One region of the Pseudarthrobacter sp. BIM B-2242 genome, then DNA from elsewhere that is predicted to be linked to it. Evidence: riboswitches for the same ligand, from Rfam matches in the RefSeq annotation. Region 1 holds a riboswitch; each other region holds the start of a gene.
What was found. A riboswitch is a leader RNA that binds a small molecule or an ion and turns the genes downstream of it on or off. The one in region 1 is predicted to bind thiamine pyrophosphate.

Region 1 (7,314 bases):
CGACCTGACCACTGTTGTCCGTCCTGCTCCCGCCGCGGCTGCGGAAGAGCCGGAAGAGGACGACGCCGAAGAAGGCGAAGCGGACGACGCCAACAGCCGCCGCAGGCGCCGCAGCCGCGGCCGCCGCGGGCGCACGCGCACCGGAGACAACGAAGCTGACGCCGACGCCGAGGGTTCCGACGGCGACCAGGACGGTGGCGCTGAAGACGAGGAAGAGTCCATCGGCCAGGGTGACGAAGGAGTGACGTCCCGCCGTCGCCGCCGTCGCCGCCGTGGCGACCAGGATCTTGAACTGACCGGTGGAGAGGGCGACGATCCGCCCAACACCGTGACCCGGGTCCGCGCGCCGCGCGCCGTGACCGAGGCGCCCGTCAACAACCGCGTGACCAGCGTCAAGGGTTCCACCCGGCTCGAAGCGAAGAAGCAGCGCCGCCGCGAATCCCGCGACACGGGCCGCCGCCGCACCGTCATCACCGAAGCGGAGTTCCTGGCGCGCCGGGAATCAGTGGACCGGCAGATGATCGTCCGCCAGCGCGACGACAGAATCCAGATCGGCGTCCTCGAAGACGGCGTCCTGGCCGAGCACTTTGTTTCCAAGACGCAGCAGGACTCCCTGATCGGCAACGTCTACCTTGGCAAGGTGCAGAACGTCCTGCCCTCCATGGAAGCGGCGTTCGTTGACATCGGACGCGGCCGCAACGCCGTGCTGTACGCCGGTGAAGTCAACTGGGAATCGGTCAACCTCGAAGGCAAACAGCGCCGGATCGAGAACGCGCTGAAATCAGGCGACACCGTCCTGGTGCAGGTCACCAAGGACCCGGTCGGCCACAAGGGCGCACGCCTGACCAGCCAGATCTCCCTCCCGGGCCGTTACCTCGTCTACGTTCCCGGCGGCTCCATGACGGGGATCTCCCGCAAGCTGCCCGACGTCGAACGCAACCGCCTCAAGCGCATCCTCAAGGACCGCCTGCCCGAGCATGCCGGTGTGATTGTCCGCACCGCTGCCGAGGGTGCCTCCGAAGAGGAACTCACCCACGACATCAACCGGCTGCGGGCGCAGTGGGAGGGCATCGAAAGCCAGTCCACATCCACCAAAGTGCTGGCGCCGGAACTGCTCTACGGCGAACCGGACCTCACCATCAAGGTGGTCCGCGACGTCTTCAACGAGGACTTTTCCAAGCTCATCGTCTCCGGTGAAGAGGCCTGGGACACCATCGAGGCCTATGTCACGTACGTTGCCCCGGACCTGGTGGGCCGGCTGGAGAAGTGGACCAAGGACCAGGACATTTTCGCCGCCTGGCGGATCGACGAGCAGATCCACAAGGCCCTGGAACGCAAGGTCTTCCTGCCCTCCGGCGGGTCGCTGGTCATTGACCGGACCGAAGCCATGACCGTGGTGGACGTCAACACCGGCAAGTTCACCGGCAGCGGCGGAAACCTCGAGGAAACCGTCACCAAGAACAACCTCGAAGCGGCCGAAGAAGTAGTCCGGCAGCTCCGCCTCCGGGACATCGGCGGCATCATTGTCATCGACTTCATCGACATGGTCCTTGAGTCCAACCGCGACCTGGTGCTCCGCCGCATGGTGGAATGCCTGGGCCGTGACCGCACTAAGCACCAGGTGGCCGAAGTGACCTCCCTGGGACTGGTGCAGATGACACGCAAGCGCATGGGCACAGGGCTCCTGGAAGTCTTCGGCGAGCAGTGCGAAACCTGCGCCGGCCGCGGAATCGTCACCCACGACGATCCTGTGGAGCACCGTCGCGCCAACACTGTCGCCGCCGAGCACCACGTGCAGCGCACGGACAGCCGCCCGGACACCCAGCGGATGGACAGCCAGCGCAGCGACACCCAGCGTCCGGACGCACAGCAGGGCGGCCGGACCGACCGGAAGCGCCGCCGCGGCCGTGGCGGCCAGCCCCTGGAGGTGGCACCGGCAGCTCCGGTGCAGATCCACACGGTCCACCCGGACCCCAGCGACGCCGAGCGCCACGCCAAGGCGGAGGCCACGCGGGCAGCTCTGGCCAATATTGCTGCCGCAGCACACGCGGCCCACCTGCATGACGACGAAGTAGCCCAGGCTGCTGCGGCGGCCCGGGCCGCCGGCACGGAGGCCCCCGCCCCTGCGCCGGAACGGTCGGAAGGCGAAATTACCGGCCGCCCGGCCGCCGTGCTGACTTTCGGCGGTGAACAGGTAGTGCTGCCGTTTGTCGAGCACCACGAGGACCAGCCGCAAGCCCCTGCCCTGACCCTTGACCGCCTGGCGGAGGCCTTCGCCAGGCTCGGCGGTCCGGCCCCTGAAACCGAAAGCGGTCAGGAGGCAAGCCAGCCCGCCGAGGTCAGGCAGGCAGAGCCGGAAGTGAGCCGGCAGGCCGTCAGCGCGCCCGCTGCAGCCCCTGCCCGCCAGGTTCCCGCCGTTGTTGAACGGGACTACTCGGATCACACCCAGCAGCCCGCCACCCGACGGCCGCGGCGGAACCGCAGTGCCAGCCGGGCCCAGGGCGCAGCCAATGCCACCACGGTGGAGCATCACGAAGCTGTCCCTGCAGCCGCGGCCGGGCACACGCACGCGGCCAAGGCGCCGGAGCCCGCCAAGGCTCCCGCAAGTGCCAAACCGGTCGAAACCAGCGCGCCGATCATCCTGGGTGTAGGGGTTCCTGCCTCAGAACTCTGATCCTTCGCCGGACATAGGCCGGAATGCCCGGACACGCCCTTCATTGGGGGCGCGTCCGGGCATTCTGCGTCCCGGCTTCATCTTCGGGCAGCGGCACCAAAGAAAGGCTAGGCTGGGTGACTGACACGGGGTGCCGGCAGAAAGCCGGCTGAGATCCAGACCCGTAGAACCTGTCCGGTTAGCACCGGCGAAGGGATGTCTCCTTGGCTTCGACTTATGTCCTTCCTCCCGCAACCCCCGATCTTCCAGCGGCCCTGCCGCCACTGACAGCCCCGGGACCAGCAGCCCCGGCCGCCGGCACCGCCTTTGCGCCATCGGCCGCAGCGGATGTTCTGACTGATACCCCGCGGGTGTTGTCCATTGCCGGCTCGGATCCGTCCGGGGGAGCCGGGATCCAGGCTGACCTCAAAAGCATTGCCGCCATGGGCGGATACGGCATGGCAGCCATCACCGCTTTGACGGTTCAAAACACACTCGGCGTCCAGGCAGTCCACGTTCCCCCCGCTGCGTTCCTGCGCCAGCAGCTTGACGCCATCAGCGACGACATCACCATCGATGCAGTCAAGATCGGCATGCTGGGCAACGCGGAGGTGATCGATGCGGTCCGCAGCTGGCTGGAAAAGGTACGTCCCGCCGTCGTGGTCCTCGATCCGGTGATGGTGGCAACCAGTGGAGACCGGCTGCTGCAGGAGCCGGCCGAGACGGCCATGCGGGCCCTGCTGCCGCTTGCGGACCTGATTACACCAAACCTTGCGGAGCTCGCCATCCTGGCAGGGGAGCCCCAGGCCCGGGACTGGGCGGAGGCGCTGGAGCAGGGAAAACGGTTGGCCGCGGCTACCGGCGCCACGGTCCTGGTTAAGGGAGGCCATCTCGACGGCGACACGTGCCCTGATGCCCTGGTCAATGCCGGGGGACTGCTTTCCCGGCCGGTTGTGGAAGTGACGGGAGACAGGATCGCCACGCGCAACAGTCATGGCACGGGCTGCTCGCTGTCCTCGGCCATGGCAACTGCACAGGCCCGGCTGGGGGATTGGGAGGCGTCCCTGCTGCTGGTGAAGCCGTGGCTTGCCGGCGCGCTGCGGGCATCCGGCCAACTGGGGGTCGGCGGCGGCAACGGCCCGGTCCACCACTTCCACCATGTACAGCAGCCTCCCGCTGCCGGGGAATTCGCTGCACTCCTGCAGCGGACGGCGGCCCCTTACCTGGAGGCTATCTACGGGCTGGAATTCATCCGCGACCTGACGGCCGGCTCGCTGGCAGAGGAACAGTTCGCCTACTACCTCGCCCAGGATGCCATCTACCTCAACGGCTATTCACGGGTTCTTGCCCGCGCCAGCGCGCTGGCGCCGACAGAAGCCGCGCAGCTGTTCTGGGCCAGGTCTGCCCAGCAATGCCTTGACGTCGAATCCGAACTGCACCGCAACTGGCTCAGCACCCGCACCGTGGAGCACGTCCTGGGCCCGGTCACCAAGTCCTATGTGGACCATCTGCTGGCCGCCCCAGCCTCCGGCAGCTACGGAGTTGCGGTGGCGGCCCTGCTGCCGTGTTTCTGGCTGTACGCCGAGGCGGGCAAGGCACTCCACGCCCGGTTCCTTGCGGCAGGCGCTCCGGCGGAGCACCCTTATGCCGAATGGCTGCGGACGTACGCGGACGAGGATTTCGCGCAGGCCACGCGGGACGCGATCGCCTTGGTTGACGACGCCGGACGAAAGGCCTCCGGGGACGAGCGGGCTGCCATGGTTCAGGCCTTCAAGCACTCAAGCCGGTTCGAAGTGGAGTTCTTCGACGCGCCGCGGCTGCATGCCTGAACGCCGAAGGGCCACGCAGCCGGTACGATAGTCGGGCACGGTTTCGGATTGTCAGTGTTGTTCCCATTAGTGGGACCTATCACAGTCAAACGGCCGTAACCAGCCTCATTTGCGGCCGAAGGCGAAATTAGCGTATTCTAGATCTTCGGTGCTTACGCCAACACTTGGGTTACGACCCCACGGCGTTGAGGCACAGCGGGAACCCAGTCAAACATTGGCCCAGGTTCCGCACGCAAATCTAGTAATAAACGTCGAGAGAAGTGAGTTCCCAAGTGGTGTACGCGATTGTCCGCGCAGGCGGCCGGCAAGAGAAGGTTTCCGTTGGAGACTTCGTTACCATGAACCGCGTCCCCGGTGGAGCCGGCAGCACCATTCAGCTGCCCGCACTGCTCCTGGTAGACGGTGACAAGGTCACCTCCGCCGCTGCGGACCTGGCCAAGGTAACTGTTACGGCTGAGATCCTCGATGACCTCCGTGGTCCGAAGATCGTCATCCAGAAGTTCAAGAACAAGACCGGTTACAAGAAGCGCCAGGGTCACCGTCAGGAACTGACCAAGGTCAAGATCACTGGTATCAAGTAACCTTCGTTACTGTTCAGGTTTTCAGCAGATTCCCCAGAATTTAGAGGCAGGCATTTCAAATGGCACATAAAAAAGGCGCGAGTTCCACTCGCAACGGTCGTGACTCCAACGCCCAGTACCTCGGCGTCAAGCGCTTCGGCGGCCAGGTAGTTTCCGCTGGCGAGATCATCGTCCGCCAGCGCGGCACCCACTTCCACCCGGGCGCCGGCGTTGGCCGTGGCGGAGACGACACCCTGTTCGCACTGACCCCGGGAGCTGTCGAGTTCGGCACCCGCCGCGGTCGCCGCGTCGTCAACATCGTTGCTGCTGCAGCTGCAGAGTAACTCATAGTTCTGAAGCGGTGGGGCGGGCCATTTGGTCCGCTCCACTGTTCTTTTAACCGCATTACAATCATCTTGGCGCCTAGGGCGTCCAGGAAACAGCACTGAGGAGATCCACGTGGCGAGCTTTGTAGACCGGGTAGTACTGCATGTATCCGGCGGTACCGGCGGCCACGGCTGTGTCTCCGTGCACCGGGAGAAGTTCAAGCCTCTCGGCGGTCCCGACGGCGGCAACGGCGGTGACGGCGGCGACGTCATCCTCCGCGTTGACCACCAGACCACCACACTGCTGGACTACCACCACGCCCCGCACCGGCACGCCACCAACGGCGGCCCGGGCATGGGTGACTGGCGCGGCGGCAAAAGCGGCGAAACCCTGATCCTGCCGGTCCCGGACGGCACCGTGGTCAAGGCCAAGGACGGAACCGTCCTTGCCGACCTCGTCGGCGAAGGCGCCGAATACGTAGCAGCCGCCGGCGGCCAGGGCGGCCTCGGCAACGCCTCACTGTCCTCGCAGAAGCGCCGTGCCCCGGGCTTTGCCCTGCTGGGCATCGAGGGTGACGCCGCTGACATCGTGCTGGAACTGAAGTCCATTGCAGACATTGCCCTGGTGGGTTTCCCCTCTGCCGGCAAGTCCAGCCTGATCGCGGCAATGTCCGCTGCCAGGCCCAAGATTGCCGATTACCCGTTCACCACGCTGATCCCCAACCTTGGCGTTGTCCAGGCCGGCGACGTCCGTTTCACCATCGCTGACGTTCCTGGCCTCATTGAAGGTGCCAGCGAAGGCAAGGGCCTGGGCCACCACTTCCTGCGCCACGTGGAGCGCTGTGCCGCGCTGGTGCACGTGCTCGACTGCGGCACCCTCGAAGCAGACCGCGACCCGCTTTCGGACCTTGCCATCATCGAAGCGGAACTGGAAAAGTACGCCGTGGACATGAGCTACGCAGGCCAGGACGGCGAGGTTGTACCCCTGAACCACCGGCCGCGCCTCGTCGCCCTGAACAAGGTGGACCTGCCGGACGGCAAGGACATGGCCGAATTCGTCCGCCCCGAACTGGAATCACGCGGCTACCGGGTCTTCGAGATCTCTGCCACCAGCCACGAGGGCCTCCGCCAGCTGGGCTTTGCCATGGCGGAAATTGTCCAGGCCGCCCGCGACGCCCTTGCGGCTGCCCCGCCGAAGGTCCAGCCGCCTGTCCTGCGGCCCCGTGCCGTGAACGAGTCCGGCTTCAAGATCCGCCGCGAGGAAAAGAACCTCGAACCGCTGTTCCGGGTCCTCGGCGACAAGCCCGTGCGCTGGGTCAAGCAGACCGACTTCACCAACGAGGAAGCCATTGGCTACCTCGCGGACCGGCTCGCCAAGCTGGGCGTGGAAAACGAACTCTTCAAGCAGGGCGCCAAGCCAGGCGACACCGTGGTGATCGGCGAGGACGACGGCGTGGTCTTCGACTGGGAGCCCACCATGATGGCCGGTGCGGAACTGCTCGCTGCCCCCCGCGGCACCGACGTCCGCTTTGCGGATATCGGCGACCGCCCCACCCGCGGGCAGAAGCGCGAAGAGCAGCAGGAACGCAAGGATGCCAAGGCAGCCGCCCGCGCCGAGCTCGAAGCAGAGCGCAAGGCCGGGATCTGGACCGAATCGGTCAGCAGCCGCCGTGTCGCCAAGCCGCTCAAGGAGAGTGGACTGGGCGCAGACGATGACCAGTAGCGCCGCCACCGCGGTGTCGCACCCGCGGACCGCGGACCGCAGCGTGCTCGCGCATGCCCGCAGGATCGTTGTTAAGGTCGGTTCGTCGTCGCTCACCAGCATCAAGGGCGGCATCTCCGAGGAAGCGCTCACCGCCCTGGCTGATGCCCTTGCCACCAAGCGCAACGCCGGTGCGGAGATCATCCTGGTGTCCTCCGGCGCCATCGCGGCAGGCCTGGCACCG
Region 2 (7,314 bases), 180 kb from region 1:
TCGGCAAGTAACCGCCCGCCCGCCCAACTGAGTAGCAGTAAGTGTCGTTTTGAGCGCTCTAAACGACACTTACTGCTACTTACTTTTGATGTCATTGCCGTGGAATAGGGTTGGGTCATGTTCAAGCAGAGGGTAGTTTTCGTGCACGGCGCCGGTCCGTTCGGCGCGGCGGCGTGGCCGCGGCAGCACGGAATGGCGCTGAACTATGATGCTCTGTTCCTGCGGCGCCATGGGTTCGATCCCATGGCTGAACCGGTGGAATCGTCCTTTGAGGAGGACATGGCCATTGTCCTGAGGTCCCTGGCGGATGACGGCCGCGGTGCCGCCGGCGGCCATGTGGTGGCGCATGCCCAGGGCGCCATTGCAGCGATGACGGCCGCCGTCGAACGCCCGGACCTCGTGTATTCGCTGACGCTGGTGGAACCGGCCTGTCTGTCACTGACGGCTGAACTTCCCGCCACTGCCGCGCACCGCGCCCTGATGCAGCCGCTTTTCGATGTCCGGCATCAACTGGGTGATGAGGACTTCCAGCGCGAATACGTCCGCCGTATGTTTGCCGTGGATCTTCAGGAGCCTGTATCCCAGGAAGAAAGGCGTTCGGCGCGCAGGCTCCGGCTGCAGGCGCCGGCGTGGGAAGCCCCGCTGCACATCGTGCCGGGCGTCCCCACGATGGTCCTGACCGGCGGCTGGGAACCGCTCTACGAGGAAATCGCCGGCTACCTGCGTGAGACCGGCGCCCTGCACCGCATTGCTGCGGGCGGGCACCGGCCTCAGGATTCGCGTGAAGGTGACTTCGCTGTCCGGTCCTTTATTGCCGACGTCAGCCGGGCGCGCTCACTCCAGGCCTCCTGAGGACGCCGCCCCTGCCGCCGCGGGGAGCTGAAGTTCAGGCAGGTACACCTTCCCGCCCTTCGCCAGGAACTCCTCGCTTTTTTCGCGCATCCCGCTGTAGATTCCGGCAATGGCTGCCTGCGCGTCGGCAGAGCCATATTCGTCCCGGATGTCCTGGCTGATCTTCATGGAGCAGAATTTGGGGCCGCACATGGAGCAGAAGTGCGCGGTCTTGGCAGGCTCGGCCGGCAGCGTCTCGTCATGGAACGCCTCCGCCGTCACCGGATCGAGGGACAGCGCGAACTGGTCCCGCCAGCGGAATTCGAACCTTGCCTTGGACAGGGCATCGTCCCTTTCGTGCGCTCCCGGGTGGCCCTTGGCGAGGTCGGCCGCGTGGGCCGCGATCTTGTAGGTGATGACCCCCGTCTTCACATCGTCCTTGTTGGGCAGGCCCAGATGCTCCTTGGGCGTGACGTAACACAGCATGGCGGTACCATAGCGGGCGATTTCCGTGGCCCCGATTGCCGAGGTGATGTGGTCATACCCCGGGGCGATGTCGGTGACCAGCGGCCCCAGCGTGTAGAAAGGGGCACCCTTGCAGAGTTCCTGCTGGCGCTCCACGTTCTCCCGGACCAAGTGGAAGGGGATGTGCCCGGGCCCTTCCACCATTACCTGCACGTCGAATTCCCAGGCCCGCAGGGTCAGCTCCGCCAGGGTGTCCAGCTCGGCGAACTGGGCGGCGTCGTTCGCGTCTGCCGTCGCGCCCGGGCGGAGGCCGTCGCCCAGGGAAAACGCGACGTCGTATTTGGCGAAGATCCCGCACAGCTCGTCGAAGTGCGTGTACAGGAAGTTCTCCTGGTGATGGGCAAGGCACCAGCCGGCCATGATGGAGCCGCCGCGCGAGACGATCCCCGTGACGCGGTTGGCGGTGAGCGGGACATAGCGCAGCAGGACTCCGGCGTGGATGGTCATGTAGTCCACGCCCTGCTCACACTGTTCGATCACGGTGTCGCGGAAAATCTCCCAGGTGAGCTTGTTGGCCTCGCCGTTGACCTTCTCGAGCGCCTGGTAAATGGGCACCGTACCGATCGGGACGGGGGAATTGCGGATGAGCCATTCACGGGTGGTGTGGATGTCGTCGCCGGTGGACAGGTCCATTACTGTGTCGGCACCCCACTGCGTGGCCCACTGCAGCTTGTCCACTTCCTCGGCGATGGAGCTGGTGACCGCGGAGTTGCCGATGTTGGCGTTGATCTTCACCAGGAATGCCTTGCCAATAATCATCGGCTCGGATTCCGGGTGGTTGATGTTGTTCGGGATGATGGCACGCCCGGCGGCCACTTCGCTGCGGACCAGTTCAACATCGCAGTTTTCGCGGAGCGCCACAAACTGCATCTCCGGCGTCACCATGCCCTGCCGTGCATAGTGCATCTGGGTAACGGTCTTGCCGGCGACGGCGCGGCGGGGCACCGGCTGTGCGCCCTTCCACTCCGCTGAGGCGGCGCCGCGGCGGACAGCCGACTTGCCGTCGTCGAGCAGGTTCCGCTCCCGGCCGCTGTACGGTTCGGTGTCCCCGCGATCCTCGATCCATTCGCGCCGGAAAGGGCTGAGGCCCACGACAGGATCGCTGCCCGGGCCCGCGGTGCGGTAGACGCGGAAGGGGCCGTTTGCGTCGCCGTTGGGCGAGGGTTCCAAGGCGATTTCGGTTACGGGTACCCGGATGCCGGAGTCTTCATCGTTGATGAAGGCCAGCGAATGAGACTTCAGGGATTGGGTTTCCGGCCGGAGCCTGTGATTCCCATCCGCTTCATTTTGGGCAGGGATCAGCTGTGTTTCTTGCGTATTCAATGAATACTCACTTCCTTCGCCGGCATTACCCGGACAGGTTCGACGGTCGCAGGCTGCGTCAGCCCGATCTCAGCCCCTGCAAGGGCACCCGTGTGGTCAAAACGAAGCTACCACAGCCGCTGCCCGGATCCCGCGGAACACTTGTATTAAATTGAAGCTTCAAGTAAATTAGACGCATAACGGCCTTCAACCCCGAAAGCCAGCGGACCGGGAGCTTTCACATGACTGCAGCAGCCACCAGCCAGGATCTTCTACCTGCCGACCTCTCCATGGGCACTGTCATGCTCAAGGTGGCCGATATGAAGCTGATGACCGACTACTACCAGCGGGCCCTGGGCCTTGAGGTTGTGGCCGAAGAGGACGGCGGCGTCTACCTGGGCCGCCTCAGGCGTCCCCTGGTCCACCTGGCGCCCGCCCCGTCGCTGCGCTTGCCTGGCAGGGGAGAGGCAGGCCTGTTCCACACGGCCCTGCTCTTCGACAACCAGGCTGCACTGGCGGCCACTGTCGCCACCGCAGCACAGTTCGACCCCCGGCTCTTTACCGGCAGCGCCGATCACCTCGTCAGCGAAGCCTTCTACTTCAACGACCCCGAGGGCAACGGCATCGAGCTCTACTGGGACCGGCCCCGCAAGAACTGGTCCTGGAACGGCACCGAAGTGGTGATGGACAGCCTGGCCCTGCCGCCCCAGCGCTACCTCGAACAGCACCTGAGCCAGGAATCCCTGGACGGGCAGCTGGGCACTGAAGCCGGCGTGGGCCACGTCCACCTCCAGGTGGGGGACGTCCAGTCAGCACACGATTTCTACGTCAGCACCCTCGGCTTCGAAAAGACCGCCGGCTGGCATGGCCAGGCCCTGTTTGTCTCGGCGGGCCGGTACCACCATCACATGGCCATGAACGTCTGGAACAGCCGCGGCGCCGGGCCGCGCAAGGACACCCTGGGCCTCGGCGAGGTGCTGATCGAGGTGGCCTCCGGGGATGATGTCGGAGCACTCGCGGACCGCCTGAAGGTGGCCGGCGTGGCCTCCCGGCACACGGGTGCCGAGCTGCGCTTTGAGGATCCGTGGCGCAACAACATCCGGGTAGCCGTCCGCTGAGCAGGCGTGGCCGGAAGTGCGGCCCACCATGCACTAGGCTGATTTCGAACGGCCGGGGGCGGCACCCTACGCTGCCCGTCTGGGCCGCACCGTCGACGGAATGAGGGCTGTTCCCATGGGCTTCACTGAAATCTTTGTAGCTACCCACGACGCCGCGCTGAAACGCGCCGGGGTCCTTGATGCCGGCGGCACGCCGTCCGGACCCGCGCTGCGGATACCTGAAATCAGTGATTTTGAGATCGAACAGCTCGGGGACCTTGCCGGGGCTGCCGTCCACGCCGGTGGCGAGGGTTACGAACTGGCCATGGTTGACGTCTCCAGCGACTCCCTCCTCGGTGTCCCGCCGGCCATGGTGCGTGCGCTGGCTGACCTCCTCAGCTACGAAACTGAGGGTGAAGGCAATGTCCTGGAGGACGTCGCTGAACAGTGGGCTGCCCAGGATGACATGCCATTCGGCGTCACCGAGGCCCGGGACTATGTCCGGCAGCTTGCCGGGCTGGCCAGTGGAATCGGCGACGCCGAGCGCACTGGCCTGTATGTCTGGTCTTCCTAGTCCGGCGGCGGCCTTCCACGTTGTCCCGGCTGCCGCTTCAAAACGTGTCAAGTCGAAATCCTGACGCTGATCTGGCACAATAAACAGGTACTCGATCTGCGTGGCCCCTCTCTCCGCGTCCGGATCCTGTCCTTCGAACCCTCAAGTATGGCCCGCCCCACGGGTGCAGAACGTCGGTTCAACCCTTTTCTGAAACAGGAGTGACCACAAAAGTGGCCGTAAAGATTCGCCTTAAGCGCTTTGGTAAAATGCGCGCACCGTACTACCGCATCGTCGTTATGGACGCACGCTCCAAGCGTGACGGCCGTGCCATCGAAGAGATCGGCAAGTACCACCCCACCGAAGAGCCCTCATACATCGAGGTCGACACGGACCGTGCCCAGTACTGGCTCGGCGTCGGCGCACAGCCGTCCGAGCAGGTTGCCGCGATCCTCAAGATCACCGGTGACTGGCAGAAGTTCAAGGGCCTCCCGGGCCAGGAAGGCACCCTGAAGACGAAAGCTCCCAAGGCTGCCTTTGTTGCCCCGGAAAAGGGTTCCGTGATCATCCCGGAAGCCATCACCAAGAAGGCAAAGCAGTCTGACGCAGCAGAGGCCCCGGCCGAAGCAGAAGCCACCGAGGCTGAGTAGATTGCTGGCAGAAGCGCTCGAACACCTGGTCCGGGGAATCGTTGATTCACCGGAAGATGTCAAGGTCAGCTCGAAGAACAACCGCCGCGGGGACACCCTCGAGGTCCGTGTTCATCAGGATGACCTGGGACGGGTGATCGGCCGTCAGGGCCGCACCGCACGTGCACTGCGCACCGTTGTGGCGGCACTGGCAGACGGCGAACCGGTTAGGGTCGACGTCGTCGACACCGACCGCCGCCGCTAAGCGCTCGGCACTATCAGTTTTTTGCTCCGGCCCTTCCACCCATGATGGTGGAGGGGCCGGAGTGCTTTTATCACAACACTGTGGATACACCCACAACCGGAACAGAGGAACAGATGCAGCTTCAGGTGGCACGAATCGGCAAACCGCACGGAATCCGCGGGGAAGTGACGGTCCAGGTTTTGACCGATGCTCCTGCGGACCGGTTTGTGCCGGGCACCGAGTTCGTGGTGGAGCCGGCCTCGGCCGGGCCCCTGACTGTCGAGAGTGCCCGCTGGAACAAGGACATCCTCCTGCTCGCGTTCGAGGGAATCGAAACCCGCAACCAGGCCGAGACGCTCCGCGGCGCCAAGCTGTTCATCGAAACCGAAGAGCTGGAAGCTGACGACGACGAAGGCTGGTACGAACACGAACTGGTGGGGCTTGAAGCGCGTGTGGGCTCCCAGGTGGTGGGCAAGATCGCGGCCCTGCACACCATGCCGGTCCAGGACCTGCTGGTGGTCGAAGATGCTGACGGCAAGGAAATCCTCATCCCCTTCGTGGAGCAGATCGTGCCTGAAGTCAACGTTGCCGAAGGTTTCGTCCTGCTCACGCCGCCGGACGGGCTCTTTGACATCAACTCCGACGACGCTGCAGGCGGACCTGAGGGCAGCGCGTAGATGAGAATCGACGTCGTCAGCATCTTCCCGGAGTACCTGGCACCCCTGGAGCTGTCCCTTATTGGCAAAGCACGCCAGGACGGCCTGCTGGACCTGCACGTTCACGACCTGCGGGAATTCACGACGGACAAGCACCGGTCCGTGGACGACACCCCCTATGGTGGCGGTGCCGGGATGGTTATGAAGGCAGAGCCATGGGCGCAGGCGCTGGCGTCCATTGCCGGTGCCAACGCTGACCCGGCAGCCAAGCCGGTCCTGATTGTGCCGTCGCCGGCAGGTGAGCGGTTCACCCAGGCGCTGGCGCATGAGCTTGCCGAAGAAGAGCAATTAGTCTTTGCCTGCGGACGCTACGAAGGCATCGACGAGCGTGTCATCGAATGGGCGGCGGAACACTTCACCGTCCGGCCCATGAGCCTGGGTGACTATGTGCTCAATGGCGGCGAAGTAGCCGTTCTGGCCATGGTGGAGGCCATCGGCAGGCTGTTGCCCGGGGTGGTCGGCAACCCCGAATCCCTGGTTGAGGAGTCGCACTCGGACGGGCTGCTGGAATACCCCGTGTACACCAAACCCGCCAGCTGGCGTGAGCGGGAAGTGCCGGCGGTGCTGCTGAGCGGCAACCACGGCAAGATCGCGCAGTGGCGGCGCCACCAGCAGTACCGGCGGACGGCGGAACGGCGCCCGGACCTGCTGGAAACGTTCGACGCCGGCAAGCTGCCACGTGCCGACCGTACGGCTCTCTATGAACTCGGGTACGACGTCGTCGACGGTCACCTGCGTGCACGGGGCACCGGAACCGACGCCCCAGCCTGAGCCGGCAGGCCTGGCCGCCGGAGCAATTGGCCGAAGGCCTGCGAGTGTGGCAAAATTAGTCTTTGTGTCTGCTGGGTCCGCACCTGCCACAGGGGGAGCGCAACCAACAGCCGGACACCCCGGTCCTTTCAAGCATTGAAGGAACCGGACACTTAACTTTCGGCGGTAATTTCCGGTGCGCACTTGTGCGTCCGGGCTTGGCCGCCGTGACCCAAAGTGAATGACCTGTGGCGTTCACCAGGAGTGCAATAATGCATATTCTCGATTCCGTAGATGCAGCCTCGCTGCGCACCGATGTTCCCGAGTTCCGCGCGGGTGACACCCTCAAGGTTCACGTGAACATCATCGAAGGCAAGAACTCCCGTGTCCAGGTGTTCCAGGGCTTCGTCCTGGGCCGTCACGGCGATGGCCTTCGCGAAACCTTCACCGTCCGCAAGGTCTCCTTCGGCGTCGGTGTGGAGCGTACGTTCCCGGTTCACTCCCCGATCATTGAAAAGATCGAGGTTGTCTCCAAGGGTGACGTGCGCCGCGCGAAGCTGTACTACATGCGCGATCTCCGCGGCAAGGCTGCGAAGATCAAGGAAAAGCGCGACTTCCAGCCCAAGAAGTAAGTCTTTCGGGACCTACACAGGCCAAGCCGTTCCAG
Region 3 (7,314 bases), 1.7 Mb from region 1:
CACCTACGTGGTGGTGTCCGTGGTGTCCTCCGTCCTGTTCCTGATCTCCATCGCGATGGTCTACGGGGCCACCGGAACTGTGAACATGGCGGACCTCGCCGTCAAGCTTGCGGACCTGGATGAGGGAACGCAGACACTGCTGCACGTGATGCTCCTGGTGGCCTTCGGGATCAAAGCGGCTGTTTTCCCGCTTTCCTTCTGGCTGCCTGACTCGTACCCCACCGCGCCGGCGCCGGTCACTGCGGTGTTCGCCGGCCTGCTGACCAAGGTGGGTGTGTATGCGATGGTCCGGACAGAAACGCTGCTCTTTCCCGGCGACAGCCTGAACACTCCGTTGATGGTGGCGGCGTTGCTGACCATGGTGGTGGGGATCCTTGGTGCCCTGGCCCAGAGCGACATCAAACGTCTCCTGTCCTTCACCCTGGTCAGCCACATCGGCTACATGGTGTTCGGCCTGGCCATGTCTTCCGTGGCCGGCCTGGGTGCTGCCGTGTTCTACGTGGCGCACCACATCACCATCCAGACCAGCCTCTTTCTTGTCACGGGCCTGATCGAACGGCGTGGCGGCAGCTCCTCGGTGGACCGGCTGGCAGGCCTGGCCAAGCTCTCGCCCATGCTTGCCCTGCTCTTCTTTGTGCCGGCGATGAACCTGGCCGGCATTCCGCCCTTCTCCGGGTTCCTGGGCAAGGTGGGCCTGATCCAGGCCGGGATCGGACTGGGCACTCCGCTGGCCTACGCCCTGGTGATCGGCGGCGTGGTCACCAGCCTGCTGACGCTCCTGGCCGTCGCGAGGGTGTGGAACCGTGCCTTCTGGCGCAAGCCCTCGGACGCCGAACACCCGGATCCGGTCCTGCTGGCCGTACCCGAGGATTCTGACACCGGCCGTCGGGCGGGCCGCAACAACGTCACGCTGCTGCCGCGGACCATGGTGGGCTCCACCTTCGGCCTGGTGATCCTTGGCGTGGCCCTCACGGTTTTCGCCGGGCCGCTGTTCCGGGTCTCGGACCAGGCTGCCGAGGAAATGCTTGACAGGTCCTCCTACATCCAGGCCGTGCTGGGTGAAGACACCGAGGTTCCGCCGCTGGCGCTGAAGCCGGGAGGCGGCAAATGAGCCGCCGCCGGATTTCCCTGCGCCAGGAACTTCCGCTCCTGGTCTGGCTGGTGATTGTCTGGGGTGCGCTGTGGCAGGACTTCAGCCCCGGCAACCTGCTCTTTGGCGCGCTGCTGTCCGTGCTGGTGGCACGCATGTTCTACCTCCCCCCGGTGGAACTCAGCGGCCGCTTCAATATCCTCTACGCCGTGCCCTTCGCCCTGCAGTTCCTGTGGCGGGTGGCGGCAGCGAGCATCGAGGTGATGTACCTGGCGGCCATCCGCGGACCGAAGGTGATCAACGCCGTCGTGGCTGTCCGGCTGCGAAGCCACCAGGACCTGATCGTCACCGCCGTGGGGCACGTGATCTCGCTGATCCCCGGATCCCTGGTGGTGGAAGTGGACCGGTCAACGTCCACCCTGTACCTGCACGCGCTTAATGTCAGCACACCAGAGGACGCAGAGAACCTGCGCAGCGAAGTCCGTTCCATCGAAGCCCGCCTGATCAGGATCATGGGCAGCCCGGAAGAACTCGAACTCGTCCGGCAGGAGGCCGCAGCATGATGCAGACCGTCCTGACTGTCACCGCAGTCATTCTTTCGCTGGCTGCGGCGGGAGCCATCATCCGGATCGCCCGCGGCCCGTCGCTGCTGGACCGCGTGCTGGCCTCCGACGTCCTGCTCGCCATCCTCGGCGCGGCACTGTGCGTTGACATGGCCGTCAACAGGCACCTGAACAACCTGATGCTGCTCGTGGCGCTTTCCGTTGTCGGTTTCATCGGCTCGGTCACAGTGGCACGCTTTGTGGCCGACCGGCGGGAGCAGACCCATGAGTCCTGAACCGAACGTGGTGGATGGCATCATCGATACCCTGACGGCGGTTTTCCTGGTGGTGGGTGCGCTGATGTCCCTGGCCGCCGCCGTCGGCCTGCTGCGCTTCCCGGACCTGCTGAGCCGGATGCACGCGGCCACCAAGCCGCAGGTGCTGGGCCTTTTCCTGCTGCTTGCCGCCATCGGTCTGCAGATGCGGACGCTGTGGGTATGGCCGGTGCTGCTGGTGGCGTGGATTTTCCAGTTACTGACGGTGCCGGTGTCCGCCCATATGGTGGGCCGCTCCGGCTACCGCACCAAGCACCTGCACCGCGAGCTGCTCAGCTCCGATGACCTGGATGCCGTGGTGGAGAAGGCCGCGCAGTCGTCCAGGGATAACGCGTCCGACGCTGGCGGCCGGGACTGATTCCCGGCCGGGACTAGACGATGTCCTGGCTCTTGGCGAAACGCGTGATGGCCCGCTGCGTGCCGCGGTTGGCGAGGACCTGGATGATGGTGCTGACCGAGGCTGAAATGAGCGCAAACGTCAACGCCGAGCGCAGGCTTGTGGGGGTGTCTTCGTCCTTGCCTGTGGGGGGCTTACGGCCGGTGGACTTTTCCCACACGGTATTAACCACCTTGGTGCCGACAAACCCGGCGGCGAGGCTGATTCCTGTGCCGAGCAGCTTGATGAACAGGTTCATGGGTTGAACTCCTTGTGGCGGATCGGGGACTGCCTTTAGCCTAACGTGATCAGGCCGGCGGTCAGCACCTAGGGCTGCCCCATGGAGGCCAGTATTTCCCGCACCGCCTCCACCACGAGGTTGTGGTCCTGCATCTGCGGGAGTCCGGAGACAGCCACCGTCGCCACCGCCCCGACTCCCGTGACGTAGACCGGGAAGCAGCCGCCGTGGGCCGCGTAGGTCGATTCGTCGTACCAGCCCTGGTCCTCGATCCGGCCGCCGCCCAGCCTTCCGCGCAGGCCCACCAGCAGGGACGGGACGTCGTAGCGCGCGGCCGTGCGCTGCTTCGCCCGGATCCAGTGCCCGTTGTCGGGCGTGGCGCCGTCCAGGGCCACATGGAAAAGGACCTGTTCACCCTTGGTGATGTCGATGGCGATGGGCAGCTTCCGGGATTTGCCCAGCTCCACCAGCAGCAGCCCAAGGTTGAGGGCGTCGTCCTTGGTAAACCGGGGGAACTGCAGCTCGCTGACCTCAGCCTCTATCCGCGCGATCAGAGCCTCGAGCGAGCCTGGCGGCTGGGCTTCGCCGGAGTCGGGATCGAACACGGTCACATTCGAGGCGTCGGCAGTCATGGCCCACAATCTACCGCTCCTGCGGTGTAAACTGGGTCACGCCCATCAGGGCAGATTTATTTACGACAGGGGAGCGCCGCCGTCGGGCACTGCAGGGATGCAGCCGGTGGATGGGCGCTGAGAGTGCGGACAGCCGCAGACCCTCGAACCTGATCCGGTTAGTACCGGCGCAAGGGAGTCGAGCTTCTCAGAGTGTCCGGAACCGGGCGGCGCAGGCCGGGCCGAAACCGCGAATACTCTCCCCTCCTGTACCTCAGGAGGCAGAAATGACAACAGCAGGACTCAAGAAGGCCAGCTATTCCTGGCGCGTTGTGGACATTGTGGTGGCGGCTTTGATCGCCATCGCCGGCGGCGTCATTTTCTGGGCCTGGTCCCAGGGCGCAGCGCTGGTGTCCGCGCCGATGAACGCCACCTACCCGCCCCTCACAGGCCTGATCGCGGGCGGCTGGATGATTCCGGCCGTGCTGGGCATGCTCATCATCCGCAAACCGGGCGCAGCGCTGTTCTGTGAGGCCGTGGCCGCGACCGGTGAGCTCATGATGGGTTCCCAGTACGGCACCACCGTGCTGATCTCCGGCATCCTGCAGGGCCTCGGCGCCGAACTGGTGTTCGCCGCCTTCGCCTACAGGAAGTTCAACCTGCCCGTGGCCCTGCTCGCCGGCGCCGGCGCCGGACTGTTCTGCGGCCTGAACGATTCCTTCGCGCCCTGGGGCTGGAACATCGCCTACGAGGCCGGCGACAAGGCCGCGTACATTCTGTTCTGCGCCATCTCCGGTGCCGTCATTGCCGGCGCCGTGTCCTGGATCGCCACCCGCGGCCTCGCCAAAACCGGCGTCCTGAGCTCCTTCGCGTCCCGGAAGGCCTTCTCGGAACCCGTCTTCAACTGATGACCGCTTTCGACGCCGGCGCTTCCGCGGTGCGCCCCGCTGCGGTATCAGCCCGTGGCTGGGGCTGGCGGCACGCCGGCCGTGCCGCCCCCGCCGTCCAGGGGCTGGACCTCGACATCGCCCCTGGTGAGCGGGTGCTGCTTTTGGGCCCTTCCGGCGCAGGCAAATCGACGCTGCTGCACGCCCTCGCCGGGGTGCTGGGGGATGAAGGGGACGACGCCGACGAGACCGGTTCGCTGCTGATCGACGGCGTTGCGCCGCGGAGCCGGCGCGGCCGTGCAGGGCTGATGCAGCAGGATCCTGAAACGCAGGTGGTCCTCTCGCGGCTGGGCGACGACGTCGCCTTTGGCGCCGAAAACCTGGCTGTTCCGCGGGACGAGATCTGGAAGCGGGTCCACGAGGCGCTCGACGACGTCGGGCTGCGCAGTGCCGTCGGATCCCCGGGTGCCGCCCGGCTCCCGCTGGACCACCCGACGTCGGCCCTGTCCGGCGGGCAGAAGCAGCGGCTGGCGCTGGCGGGCATCCTGGCCATGCGGCCGGGACTGATCCTGCTGGATGAGCCGACAGCCAACCTCGACCCCGCAGGCGTCCTTGAGGTGCGGGACGCGGTGGGCCGTTGCCTCGACAAGACGGGTGCCACGATGGTGGTTGTTGAACACAGGGTGTCCGTCTGGAAAGACGTGGTGGACCGGATTGTGGTGCTGCAGCCGGGCTCGGCAGCGGCCTCCGGCGCTCCCGGCAGTTCGTCGGGCGTGCTGCTGGACGGTCCGCCGGACCGGGTGCTCGCTGAGGCGCGGGACATGCTGATCGGTGCCGGAGTGTGGGTGCCGGGCTATGTTCCGTCCACCCGTCCCCGGCGCGGCATTTCCGCCGGGGGTTCCGCCGTTGCCGGGCAGCTGCTGCTGGCCGCAGAGAACGTCGCAGTCTCCCGCGAGCGGCCCCGCCGCCGCGGCTTCCGCACCATCGCGCCGGTGCCGGTGCAAACGGGCATCACCGCGCAGGTCCGTGCCGGCCAGGCACTCACGGTTACCGGCCCCAACGGCGCCGGCAAGTCCACGTTCGCCCTGACGCTCGCCGGACTGCTGGCGCCGGTGGCAGGGAAGGTGTCAGCCGCCGTCGAACTGTCCGAAGGCGCCGGAATCGATCCCTTCAGGTGGAAGGCGAAGCAGCTGATATCCCGCATCGGCACGGTGTTCCAGGAGCCCGAGCACCAGTTCGTCACCGGGCGCGTCCTGGACGAGCTGATGTTTGGTCCGCGGCATCTGGGGCATGGCGAGGAACGGGTGGACGAACTGTTGGAGCGGCTCCGCCTCACGCACCTTGTGGACGCCAACCCGTATACGCTGTCCGGCGGCGAAAAGCGGCGGCTGTCGGTGGCGACGGTCCTCGCTGCCCACCCGCGGGTGCTGGTGCTCGACGAGCCCACGTTCGGCCAGGACGCCAACACCTGGGCAGAACTCGCCTCCTTCCTGTCTGAACTGCTCGACGCCGGGACGTCCGTGGTCTCGATGACCCACGACGAAGAATTCAGTGCCGTCCTGGGCGGCGCCGAACTGCGTCTGGGCCCGGCCTTGCGCGGCGGCGCCCGCCAGGAAGCAGAGGCGGCATGAGGGACACCCTGACCCTCCGCGGCAACCAGGCGCTGCTGACGCGGGCCAACCCGCTGGCCAAGTTCGGCTCGGTGTTCCTGATCACCCTGGTGCTGGCACTCTCCATCGACTGGGTGTCCGCCTCGGTGGCGCTCGCGGCTGAGCTGGCGCTGTTCCCGCTCGCCGGGCTCACGCTGCGCCTGCTCTGGCAGCGTGGCTGGCCGCTGATCCTGGCGGCAGCGGTAGGCGGGTGGAGCACGGCGATCGTCGCGGCGGACAGCGGCGCTGTACTGCTCGACGTCGGGATCTGGTCCATCAGCGAAGGTTCGCTTCAGCTGGGGCTCGGGTTTATGCTCCGCGGACTCGCTATTGCGCTGCCCGCGATCCTGCTGATGACCTGCACGGATCCCACCGACCTTGCCGACGCCCTGGCGCAGAAGGCCCGGCTGCCGCACCGCTTTGTCCTGGGCACCCTGGCCGCCATGCGGCTCGTTGGACTCCTGGCCGAGGAATGGCAGACCATCGGCATGGCCCGGCGGGCCCGCGGCGTGGGCTCCCATGGCAGCCCGCTGCAGCGGCTGCGGGCCACCCTCGGCCAGAGCTTCGGGCTGCTGGTGCAGGCCATCCGCCGGGCCTCCCGGCTTGCCGTCACGATGGAAGCGCGCGGCTTCGGCACCGGCCAGCGGACGTGGGCCCGTGAATCGACCTACTCGCTGCTGGACGTCTGGGTAGTGCTGGGCGGCGTGCTGATCGCTGCGGCCGCTGTGGTTGCCGCGGCCGGAATGGGGACCTGGAACTTCGTCTGGCGTTAGCGGGTCGACGGCGGGCTGGTTTAGCGGGTCAGCCGCGCCCTGAGCGGGACCGCAGCGGCTCGGACCGGTCGAAACCGGCACGGGTCAGGAACGCCAGCTGGGCTTCCTTTTCCGCCAACCGGACCACGGGTCCGAGCTCAAAGCAAGTGGCCTCGAGCCGGCGCCGGGCCTTGGCGTTGCGGGCATCGGGCTCCACAACGATCCTGTCCTTGCCGGGCGTCGAGAACATATAGCGGATGAGCGATGCGCCCAGCCGCGGCGTGAAGTTTGCGACGGGCCGGGTGGCCGGAGCCAGCAGCAGATGCATGCCGATGTCTTCTTCACGGGCAGGGTATGCCTCGCCGACGGGATCGTGCAGTGGCTCGTAGGTCTGGAAAAGTGCCGTTGGTTCGCCGTCGAGCAGGACCAGGAAGGCATGGTGTGTGTCCAGTGAGTCGAGGAACTCGTAGATTTCGAGCACGTCCTCGCGGGAGTGCCCGGTCATGCCCCAGAACCTGGCCCGGGGCTGGCTGACCCACCCATGGATGAGATCGATGTCCTCTGCCGGAACCAGAGGGAGGATCCGGAGCTCCTTCCGGCCTTCGAACTCTTCGGCGTAGACAGTTGTCCGCACGGCGAAGTCCTGGGTGGGGGCGGTCATGATTTCCTTTGCAGGCATAGGTTCCTTCGTGGGCATGGGTTGCTTCGTAGGACGGGTAGTTGCGGGGGAGCCCGGGCCGGGCGGGGTGCCCGGGGCTGGCACGGAATCAAGAGTGAGCAGCGTCCAGTCCGTGACCACGGGAAGCAATTCCCCTGCTGCCCACAGCGGTAGCT
Region 4 (7,314 bases), 510 kb from region 1:
CGATCCGCCAGGCTCCCCCGGGACGAACGCCGGGCGCAGCTCCTGGCGGCAGCCCAGGAGGTATTTGTCGCCAACGGCTACCACGGGGCCGCGATGGATGAGATCGCCGAAACGGCCCATGTGAGCAAACCCGTGCTGTACCAGCATTTCCCGTCCAAACGGGAGCTGTACCTGGCGCTGCTGGACAGCCATCTGACTTCACTGACCGACCTGATGCTGGGCGCCCTGAACTCCACCACGGACAATGACGAACGTGTGCAGGCAGTGATGCGGGCCTACTACCACTTCATCGCCAGCGACGACCAGGCCCACCGCCTGGTCTTCGAATCGGACCTCATCAACGACCCCGATGTCAGTTCCCGGCTGGAGACTTTCAACAAAACCTTCGCGGACGCCGTCGCCCGCGTTATTGCCGAGGACACCAAGCTTCCGCACCTGGAGGCACAGCTTTTGGGAAGGGGACTTGCCGGAATGGCACAGGTCAGCGCCCGTTATTGGCTGGAAACGGACGGCAATCTGGACCTCGATGTGGCAAGCGACCTCATTTACCGTTTAGCTTGGCGCGGAATTTCCCGCTTCCCTAAAGAGTCCTAGACTACAAATAAGAGAACCCAAAGAAACTTTGATTGGCTGGGAGGCCCCCGTTTTGGAAATTAAAATTGGCATTCAGAATATTGGCCGCGAAATCGTGCTCGAATCGGCGCAGGATGCCGACGCCGTAGCCACGGTCGTTGAAGAAGCCATCACCAAGGGCACCGAGCTCCGGCTCAAGGACGACAAGGGACGCATCATCATTGTCCCCGGCAACGCCCTGGGCTACGTTGAAATCGGAGCCGAAGAGGCCCGCAAGGTCGGTTTCGGCCAGTTCTAGCACAAGAGCTCTAGCACACAAGCGGGCCACCGCCCCCGGCGGTGGCCCGCCGCTTTCCGAGGGAGACCCATGCTTTCGCTGACCATCGTTGTCCTGGCCACAGCCGCCGCAGGCTTTATTGTCTGGGCCAATGACAAACGCCACGCCAGGTACGGGATGGGACTGCCCGCCGGTATCGCCGTGGCGGTGGGTGCGTTCAGTTGGATCCTCCTGATCACGGCCGGCCTTGGCTACCGGCCCGGGATGACTTGGATTCCGTGGGTCGCACCGATGATCCTGGGCACCGCGGCGGCCGTCGGGGCCGTCATCTACCTGGGACGGACCCGCGAACGCCACGACATCCAGCGGCTCACACAGGCCCTGAAGCTGTAACAAAAGCTGTAACCATCGGGAGCCGGTGCTTAGGAGTGCTCCGGCTCCCGGCCTTCCTCCGTGCACAGGTACAGCCGGTTTTCCTGCGCATCCGTGACTGCCACCCGGCCGGGTGCGTGGTCACGGTTCATGTCGGCCCCGCTCGCAGCGGCCTTCTCCAGGACAGGCCCTGATTCGGCAAGGCTCCAATGGACGTCAACACTGAGCCTGCCGGTATCAGGATTCTCTATTGGCCGGAACCGGATGGCTGGTCCGCGGCCATAAGGATCCACCAGGTCGCCGCCCGGGCCGTTTTTGTAGCCCAGCGCGACCCGCCACACGTCGGCAATTTCCGCCGGGTCCGCCGTGTCGATGCCCACCTCCACCGTCCTGAACAGTCCCGGCTGGGCTGTAGCCCCAACCTGGGCCGCCGCTTCGCTGGCGGCTGCCGCCGCTGTGGTGTCCCGCGGTGTGACCTCACCGCCGACGTCGTGCGAGGTGTACCGGACGAACACCCGGTTGTACCGCCAGTCAAGATCGGGATGGTGGTTCTGCTCTTCGGCCAAGCGTCCGACGGCGGCAATCAGCTCCAGTGCGGCAGCCGCCGTCGGCGCTTTGAAGACCGTGACGAGCCCGCCCAGCCGGTACCTCCAGTCAGGAAGCCCCGCCAGGGCGGCGGCAATCTGATCGCGGGTGAGGAGGTCTTGGGTGCCGGCCATAGCGGACTCCTTGGTTGATCCGTGAGCCCGTCCCGGCCGACACGGCGGAAGGTCGCGGCCTAGAGGAATTCGGCCCGGTTTTCCATCGCCGATGACGCCAGGGCGTGCTCGCGGCGCGGTATCCTCCCGGCCGCTTTCGCCAGCCTACCGGCGATCACGGCGTGTTTGAAGGCCTCCCCCATCAGCGCGGGATTCTGGGCGCGGGTCACGGCCGTAGCAAGCAGGACGGCGTCACAACCCAGTTCCATGGCCAGCGCCGCGTCCGACGCCGTGCCGATGCCGGCGTCCAGCACCACAGGTACCGAGGCGCGCGAGACGATCAGTTCGATGTTGTGCGGGTTCAGGATCCCCAGGCCTGTGCCGATCGGCGCGCCAAGCGGCATGACCGCGGTGGCACCAAGGTTTTCCAGTCTGAGGGCGAGCACCGGATCATCGTTGGTGTAGGCGAATACCTTGAAGCCCCGGTTCACCAGTTGTTCGGTGGCGTCCACGAGTTCGACGGCGTCCGGCAGCAGGGTCTGTTCGTCGGCGATGACTTCCAGCTTGACCCAGTCCGTTTCCAGCGCCTCGCGGGCAAGCTCCGCGGTCATGACGGCGTCTTTGGCCGTGAAGCAGCCGGCAGTGTTGGGCAGGACCCGGATCCCGTGGTCCACCAGGAGCTGGAAGAGGGACCCGGACTCCGCCGGCGAGTACCGCCGCATCGCCACAGTGGTCAATTCCGTTCCTGATGCCAGGAGGGCGGCGCCCAGCCCGTCGAGGCTGGGCGCTCCGCCGGTGCCCATGATGAGGCGCGAGCCCAGCTCAACCCCGTCGATGACCAGCCGGTCCGCAACTGCGGAGTGGTTCGTTGTGCTGATGCTGGTGGTTACTGTCATGATTTAGCCACCCTGAACTGCGGTGACCAGTTCTACGTTGTCACCTTCGGCGAGCGCCGTGGCATGCCACTGGCTGCGCGGAACTACTTCGGAATTGTGGGCGACGGCCACACCGAGCTTCTGTCCGTCAGCCGCCTGGCCGTTGACGCCGAGGCGGCGGCCGGTGATCTGGCTGACGAGGCTGGTAATGGACGCGTCGTGCGGCACGGCATGCTGCGCGCCGTTGAGGGTGATGTTCATGCTGTTTCCTTTGTGGGTTGAGAAGTTACTCGGGGAAGGCCGGAGAATCTGCCCGGGCTGAGGGCGTCCCAGCGGGCTTCATGCCGGCCGTCCAGCAGGTCCCGGCAGATAGCCGCCGCACCAGGGGTCAGCAGGACGCCGTGGCGGAAGAACCCGGTAGCAATAATCAGCCCGGGGATGTGCCCGGTGCCGGCTGCGCTGGCAGGCACCCGGCCAAGCAGCGGTGCATTGTCCGGCGTGGCCGGCCGCGCCCGGGCGGTGGATTCCAGGAGTTCCAACTCGGCGACGGCGGGCAGCAGCGCCTGGGCATCGCGCAGCAACTGGTAGACGCCGCCGGCCGAGACCGCAGAGCCCGCCCCGGTTCCGTCCCCCGCCGCGGACAGCGCGTCCTCCCGCTGGGTTGCGCCGATCACCACGGTGCCGTCCTGCCGCGGAACGATGTAGACCGGCACCCCGTGGACCAGGCCACGGACGGTGGAGGTAACCAGCGGGCGCAAATGCCGGGGAACGGCGAGGCGCAGGATATCGCCGTAGACAGGCCGCAGCGGCAGATGCAGCCCGTCCGGCAAGCCGGCGAGCGAGGCCGCCTGCACGCCGTTGGCCACAATGGTCTCACCGGCGATGACTGTGCCGCCGTTGGCCAGCGTCACCCCGTTGACACGGCCGCCCTCCCAGCGCAGGCCAGTTGCGAGGTGATCGACGGCGAACCCGTCACGGGCACCGGCCACGGCGGTTCCTGCCCCCGGTTTATGGACGGCCAGGACCTGACGGAGCGAGGCCACCAGCTTCCGCGGATCCACCTGGTGGTCCGCCGGGATGTCCAAGGCGCAGGAAATTGCCGGGCTCAACAGCGGTTCCCTGGCCCTCGCTTCCCGGAGGGGCAGCGGCTCTACCAGAAGCCCGTTCGCCTGCTGAACGCTCCGCAGGTCCATCAGGGTGCGGCGGTCCGCAGCGTCGGCGCCGATGGCGAGGGTCGGCGTCGTAATGTACCCGGTGTCCGCCGCCCCCGCGCGGGCGAGGTCGGCTGCAAACGCGGGCCACCGGCTTGAGGACTCGAGCATGACGTCCAGGAGGTCTTCCTCCTGGTAATGCAGTTCACTGACGGGGGCGAGCATGCCGGCGGCCGCCCAGCTGGCCCCGGAGCCGGGCGCGTCATCGATCAGGACCACGGACCGGCCGGAGCGCCGTGCCTCCCAGGCGATGCCGTGGCCAATGACTCCGCCACCGATCACGGCGACGTCCGCGTGCAGGACCATGTGTTTCCTTCCCTACGCCGGTACTAGCCGGATCAGGTCAAGCGGTCGGCTCTGATGCCCTCTCAGCCCGGCCGCTTTGTGACGGCTGTTACGGGCTCCCGCAGTACTCGCCCAGTTTAGGGGAACTATGGTGGTTTTCATGAACGCGCACTCCAGTCCCCACATCGTGCCCAGCTACTCCGCCCAGGCGACGGGCGGCACCCTGCCCGCCACCGCACGGTTATACCTGTGCACTGATGCCCGGCGGGACCGCGGTGACTTCGCTGATTTTGTGGACGCGGCATTCGCCGGCGGGGTGGATATCATCCAGCTCCGCGATAAGGAAGTCGAAGCCGCCGAGGAACTGGAACTGTTGGCCGTACTGCAGGCAGCCGCAGCCCGCCACGGACGGCTCTGGGCAGTCAATGACCGCGCAGACATCGCCATGCTGTCCGGCGCGCCCGTCTTCCACATCGGGCAAAAGGACCTGCCCGTGGCGTCGGCCCGCACCCTGCTCGGCGCCGGGGCAGCAGTGGGCCTGTCCACCCACACCTCCGAACAGATCGAAGGTGCCATCCGGATGTCCGCGGCGGTGACTGCCGACGGCGGTCTGGACTACTTCTGCGTCGGACCGGTATGGGCCACCCCCACAAAACCCGGCCGGGCCGCCGTCGGCCTTGACCTTGTGCGTTATGCCGCGGAGGCCGTCTCCGCAGCAGACAGCACCCTGCCCTGGTTCGCGATCGGGGGCATCGACCTGGGCAACGTCGAACAGGTGGTTGAAGCCGGAGCCGGCCGGATTGTGGTGGTGCGGGCCATTACGGAAGCCTCCGACCCCACGGCAGCAGCCGCAGCGCTCGTGGCAGCCCTGGATGCCGCCGCATCCTGACGGTCCGGCGCCCGGCTCTTGAGAATCCGGCGCGCAGCGGGGCGGGGCGTGCACGAATCAGGGAAACCGGGCTAACCTGACTTTCGTGTCCCATCATCGGTTGGCCCCCAACGTCCACGAGCAGACCAACGCCCTCGCGGCAGCACTGAGCGCCCTCCGGACCGAGCTGGAACTGCCGGGTCCTTACCCGGCAGAAGCGGTCCGCGACGCCGAAGCGGCCGTTGCTGCGCACCAGCTACCCGCCACCGACATGACGGACGTTGAGTTCCTGACGATCGATCCGGCGTCGTCCACGGACCTGGACCAGGCACTGTTTATCGAACGCGCCGGCGCAGGCTACCGGGTGCTGTACGCCATCGCGGATGTACCCTCGTTTGTCCGCCCCGGCGGCAGCCTGGACACCGAAACGCGCCGCCGCGGCCAGACGTTCTACGCCCCTGACGGCCGGATTCCGCTGCACCCCGAGGTCATCAGCGAGCAGGCCGGCAGCCTCCTGGCGGACCAGCTGTGTTCAGCGTTCGTGTGGGATTTCGGGCTCGACGACGCCGCGCAGGTCTCCAGCGTCTCCGTCCGGCGTGCAACCATCCGCAGCCGGGCCAAGCTGGACTACAAGGGCGTCCAGGCGGACATCGACGCCGGAACCGCCAATCCCGTCCTGCAGCTGCTGAAAGACGTCGGCCTTAAACGCGTTGAGCTGGAACGGCAGCGCGGCGGTGCCAGCCTGAACATGCCAGAACAGGAAATCGTGCAGACGCCCGACGGCGGCTACCGGATTGCCGCTGCCCCGCAGCTCCCGGTGGAGGACTGGAACGCGCAGATTTCGCTGATGACCGGAATGGCGGCCGCCAACCTGATGCTCGCCGGAAAAGTCGGCATCCTGCGCACCATGCCCGCCCCTGACGAGCGCTCACTCCGGCATTTCCGGCTCCAGACCGTGGCCCTCGGCAAGGCCTGGGACGGGAAAATCAGCTATGGCGAGTACCTTCGCAGCCTCGATCCCACCGAGCCCCGGCAACTGGCCATCATGCATTCCGCCGGCATGCTGTTTCGCGGAGCCAGCTACACGGCCTTTGACGGCGATGTCCCTGACGATGCCATCCAGTCGGCGATCGGCGCCGCCTACGCCCACACCACGGCGCCACTCCGGCGACTCATAGACCGCTTTGTCCTGGTGATCTGCGAGGCCCTCAGCAACGGCAAGCCGGTGCCGGACTGGGCGCGGGAAGCCCTGCCCACCCTGCCGGAAATCATGGCCGGCTCGGACCAGCTGGCAGCCCGGATGGAGCGCATGGCCCTGGACACCGTGGAGGCGGCGCTCCTGGTCAACCACGTTGGCCAGGACTTTGATGCAATCGTCATTTCAGGATCCAAGCCCCAGAAGGACAACGGAAACGGCGGCGCGGGCAAGAACGGAAACGGCAGGAACGGTGCCGCTAAGAATGGAAACGGGCCGTCGGGGATCATCCAGATCGCCGAGCCAGCCGTCACGGCGCGGTGCGCAGGCGACCTCGAGTCCGGGACCAAGGTCCGGGTCCGCCTGATCTCCTCCGACATCGCGGCCCGTGAGGTCCACTTCGAGTTGCTGTCCTGAGGTGCACCGGCCCTGCCTGAACGGGCAAAAGCCGGTATTTGGGGTCCGTGCGGCTAGACTGGAGAAGTAGATATGGATGCCCGGTCGTTGATTTCCTTGATTTTGAATTCAACAAGCCCGCCCCTACGCGATCTTGAGATTGACCCGCTGGTCACCAGTGCCAGCATTTAGATAGCCCGCGATCGGCTTCCACTGGATTTGCTTGCGCGCTTCGAGCGTGCTCCGGTCCGGCCACGTTGGCCGGCCGTTGAGCACGCAGCGCCAATGCCCAAATGAATAAGGAAACTCCCCTGTGAGTGAATTGCATACCCACCAGATCCTGACTGACGATTCCGGCATCGAAACAATCGAACCCGAAGAAACCATCATCTCGGATGAGAAGCCGCATGAGATCGCGGAGAAATCCTTCGCCGACTTCAACGTCCGCGCCGATATCGTCGAATCCCTTGCTGACGCCGGGATCACCCACCCCTTCCCCATCCAGGCCATGACCCTGCCCGTAGCCCTCTCCGGCCACGACATCATTGGCCAGGCCAAGACCGG

Region 2: linked by a shared signal. The riboswitch ahead of thiC (phosphomethylpyrimidine synthase ThiC) and the one ahead of thiD (bifunctional hydroxymethylpyrimidine kinase/phosphomethylpyrimidine kinase) in region 1 are both predicted to bind thiamine pyrophosphate.
Region 3: linked by a shared signal. The riboswitch ahead of IDT60_RS18735 (ECF transporter S component) and the one ahead of thiD (bifunctional hydroxymethylpyrimidine kinase/phosphomethylpyrimidine kinase) in region 1 are both predicted to bind thiamine pyrophosphate.
Region 4: linked by a shared signal. The riboswitch ahead of thiO (glycine oxidase ThiO) and the one ahead of thiD (bifunctional hydroxymethylpyrimidine kinase/phosphomethylpyrimidine kinase) in region 1 are both predicted to bind thiamine pyrophosphate.

What each region holds. Positions count from the first base shown of each region.
Region 1 is NZ_CP061721.1:2,323,044-2,330,357, reverse strand. Features, by position in the region: gene IDT60_RS10670 (Rne/Rng family ribonuclease) at 1-2,674, shown strand, start outside; TPP riboswitch at 2,791-2,887, shown strand; gene thiD (bifunctional hydroxymethylpyrimidine kinase/phosphomethylpyrimidine kinase) at 3,007-4,482, shown strand; gene rplU (50S ribosomal protein L21) at 4,755-5,063, shown strand; gene rpmA (50S ribosomal protein L27) at 5,123-5,386, shown strand; gene obgE (GTPase ObgE) at 5,502-7,091, shown strand; gene proB (glutamate 5-kinase) at 7,081-7,314, shown strand, end outside.
Region 2 is NZ_CP061721.1:2,505,486-2,512,799, reverse strand. Features, by position in the region: gene ffh (signal recognition particle protein) at 1-11, shown strand, start outside; gene IDT60_RS11570 (alpha/beta hydrolase) at 118-852, shown strand; gene thiC (phosphomethylpyrimidine synthase ThiC) at 835-2,679, opposite strand; TPP riboswitch at 2,674-2,781, opposite strand; gene IDT60_RS11560 (VOC family protein) at 2,901-3,776, shown strand; gene IDT60_RS11555 (hypothetical protein) at 3,892-4,329, shown strand; gene rpsP (30S ribosomal protein S16) at 4,542-4,958, shown strand; gene IDT60_RS11545 (RNA-binding protein) at 4,960-5,202, shown strand; gene rimM (ribosome maturation factor RimM) at 5,316-5,858, shown strand; gene trmD (tRNA (guanosine(37)-N1)-methyltransferase TrmD) at 5,859-6,668, shown strand; gene rplS (50S ribosomal protein L19) at 6,920-7,279, shown strand.
Region 3 is NZ_CP061721.1:4,050,502-4,057,815, reverse strand. Features, by position in the region: gene IDT60_RS18765 (Na+/H+ antiporter subunit D) at 1-1,111, shown strand, start outside; gene IDT60_RS18760 (Na+/H+ antiporter subunit E) at 1,108-1,653, shown strand; gene IDT60_RS18755 (monovalent cation/H+ antiporter complex subunit F) at 1,650-1,928, shown strand; gene mnhG (monovalent cation/H(+) antiporter subunit G) at 1,918-2,325, shown strand; gene IDT60_RS18745 (DUF4235 domain-containing protein) at 2,339-2,602, opposite strand; gene IDT60_RS18740 (heme-degrading domain-containing protein) at 2,671-3,213, opposite strand; TPP riboswitch at 3,271-3,407, shown strand; gene IDT60_RS18735 (ECF transporter S component) at 3,480-4,100, shown strand; gene IDT60_RS18730 (ABC transporter ATP-binding protein) at 4,100-5,710, shown strand; gene IDT60_RS18725 (energy-coupling factor transporter transmembrane protein EcfT) at 5,707-6,501, shown strand; gene IDT60_RS18720 (GNAT family N-acetyltransferase) at 6,530-7,314, opposite strand, start outside.
Region 4 is NZ_CP061721.1:2,828,696-2,836,009, forward strand. Features, by position in the region: gene IDT60_RS12940 (TetR/AcrR family transcriptional regulator) at 1-594, shown strand, start outside; gene IDT60_RS12945 (DUF3107 domain-containing protein) at 647-871, shown strand; gene IDT60_RS12950 (hypothetical protein) at 941-1,243, shown strand; gene IDT60_RS12955 (4a-hydroxytetrahydrobiopterin dehydratase) at 1,273-1,941, opposite strand; gene IDT60_RS12960 (thiazole synthase) at 2,001-2,816, opposite strand; gene thiS (sulfur carrier protein ThiS) at 2,820-3,056, opposite strand; gene thiO (glycine oxidase ThiO) at 3,053-4,312, opposite strand; TPP riboswitch at 4,305-4,424, opposite strand; gene thiE (thiamine phosphate synthase) at 4,452-5,180, shown strand; gene IDT60_RS12980 (RNB domain-containing ribonuclease) at 5,266-6,771, shown strand; gene IDT60_RS12985 (DEAD/DEAH box helicase) at 7,064-7,314, shown strand, end outside.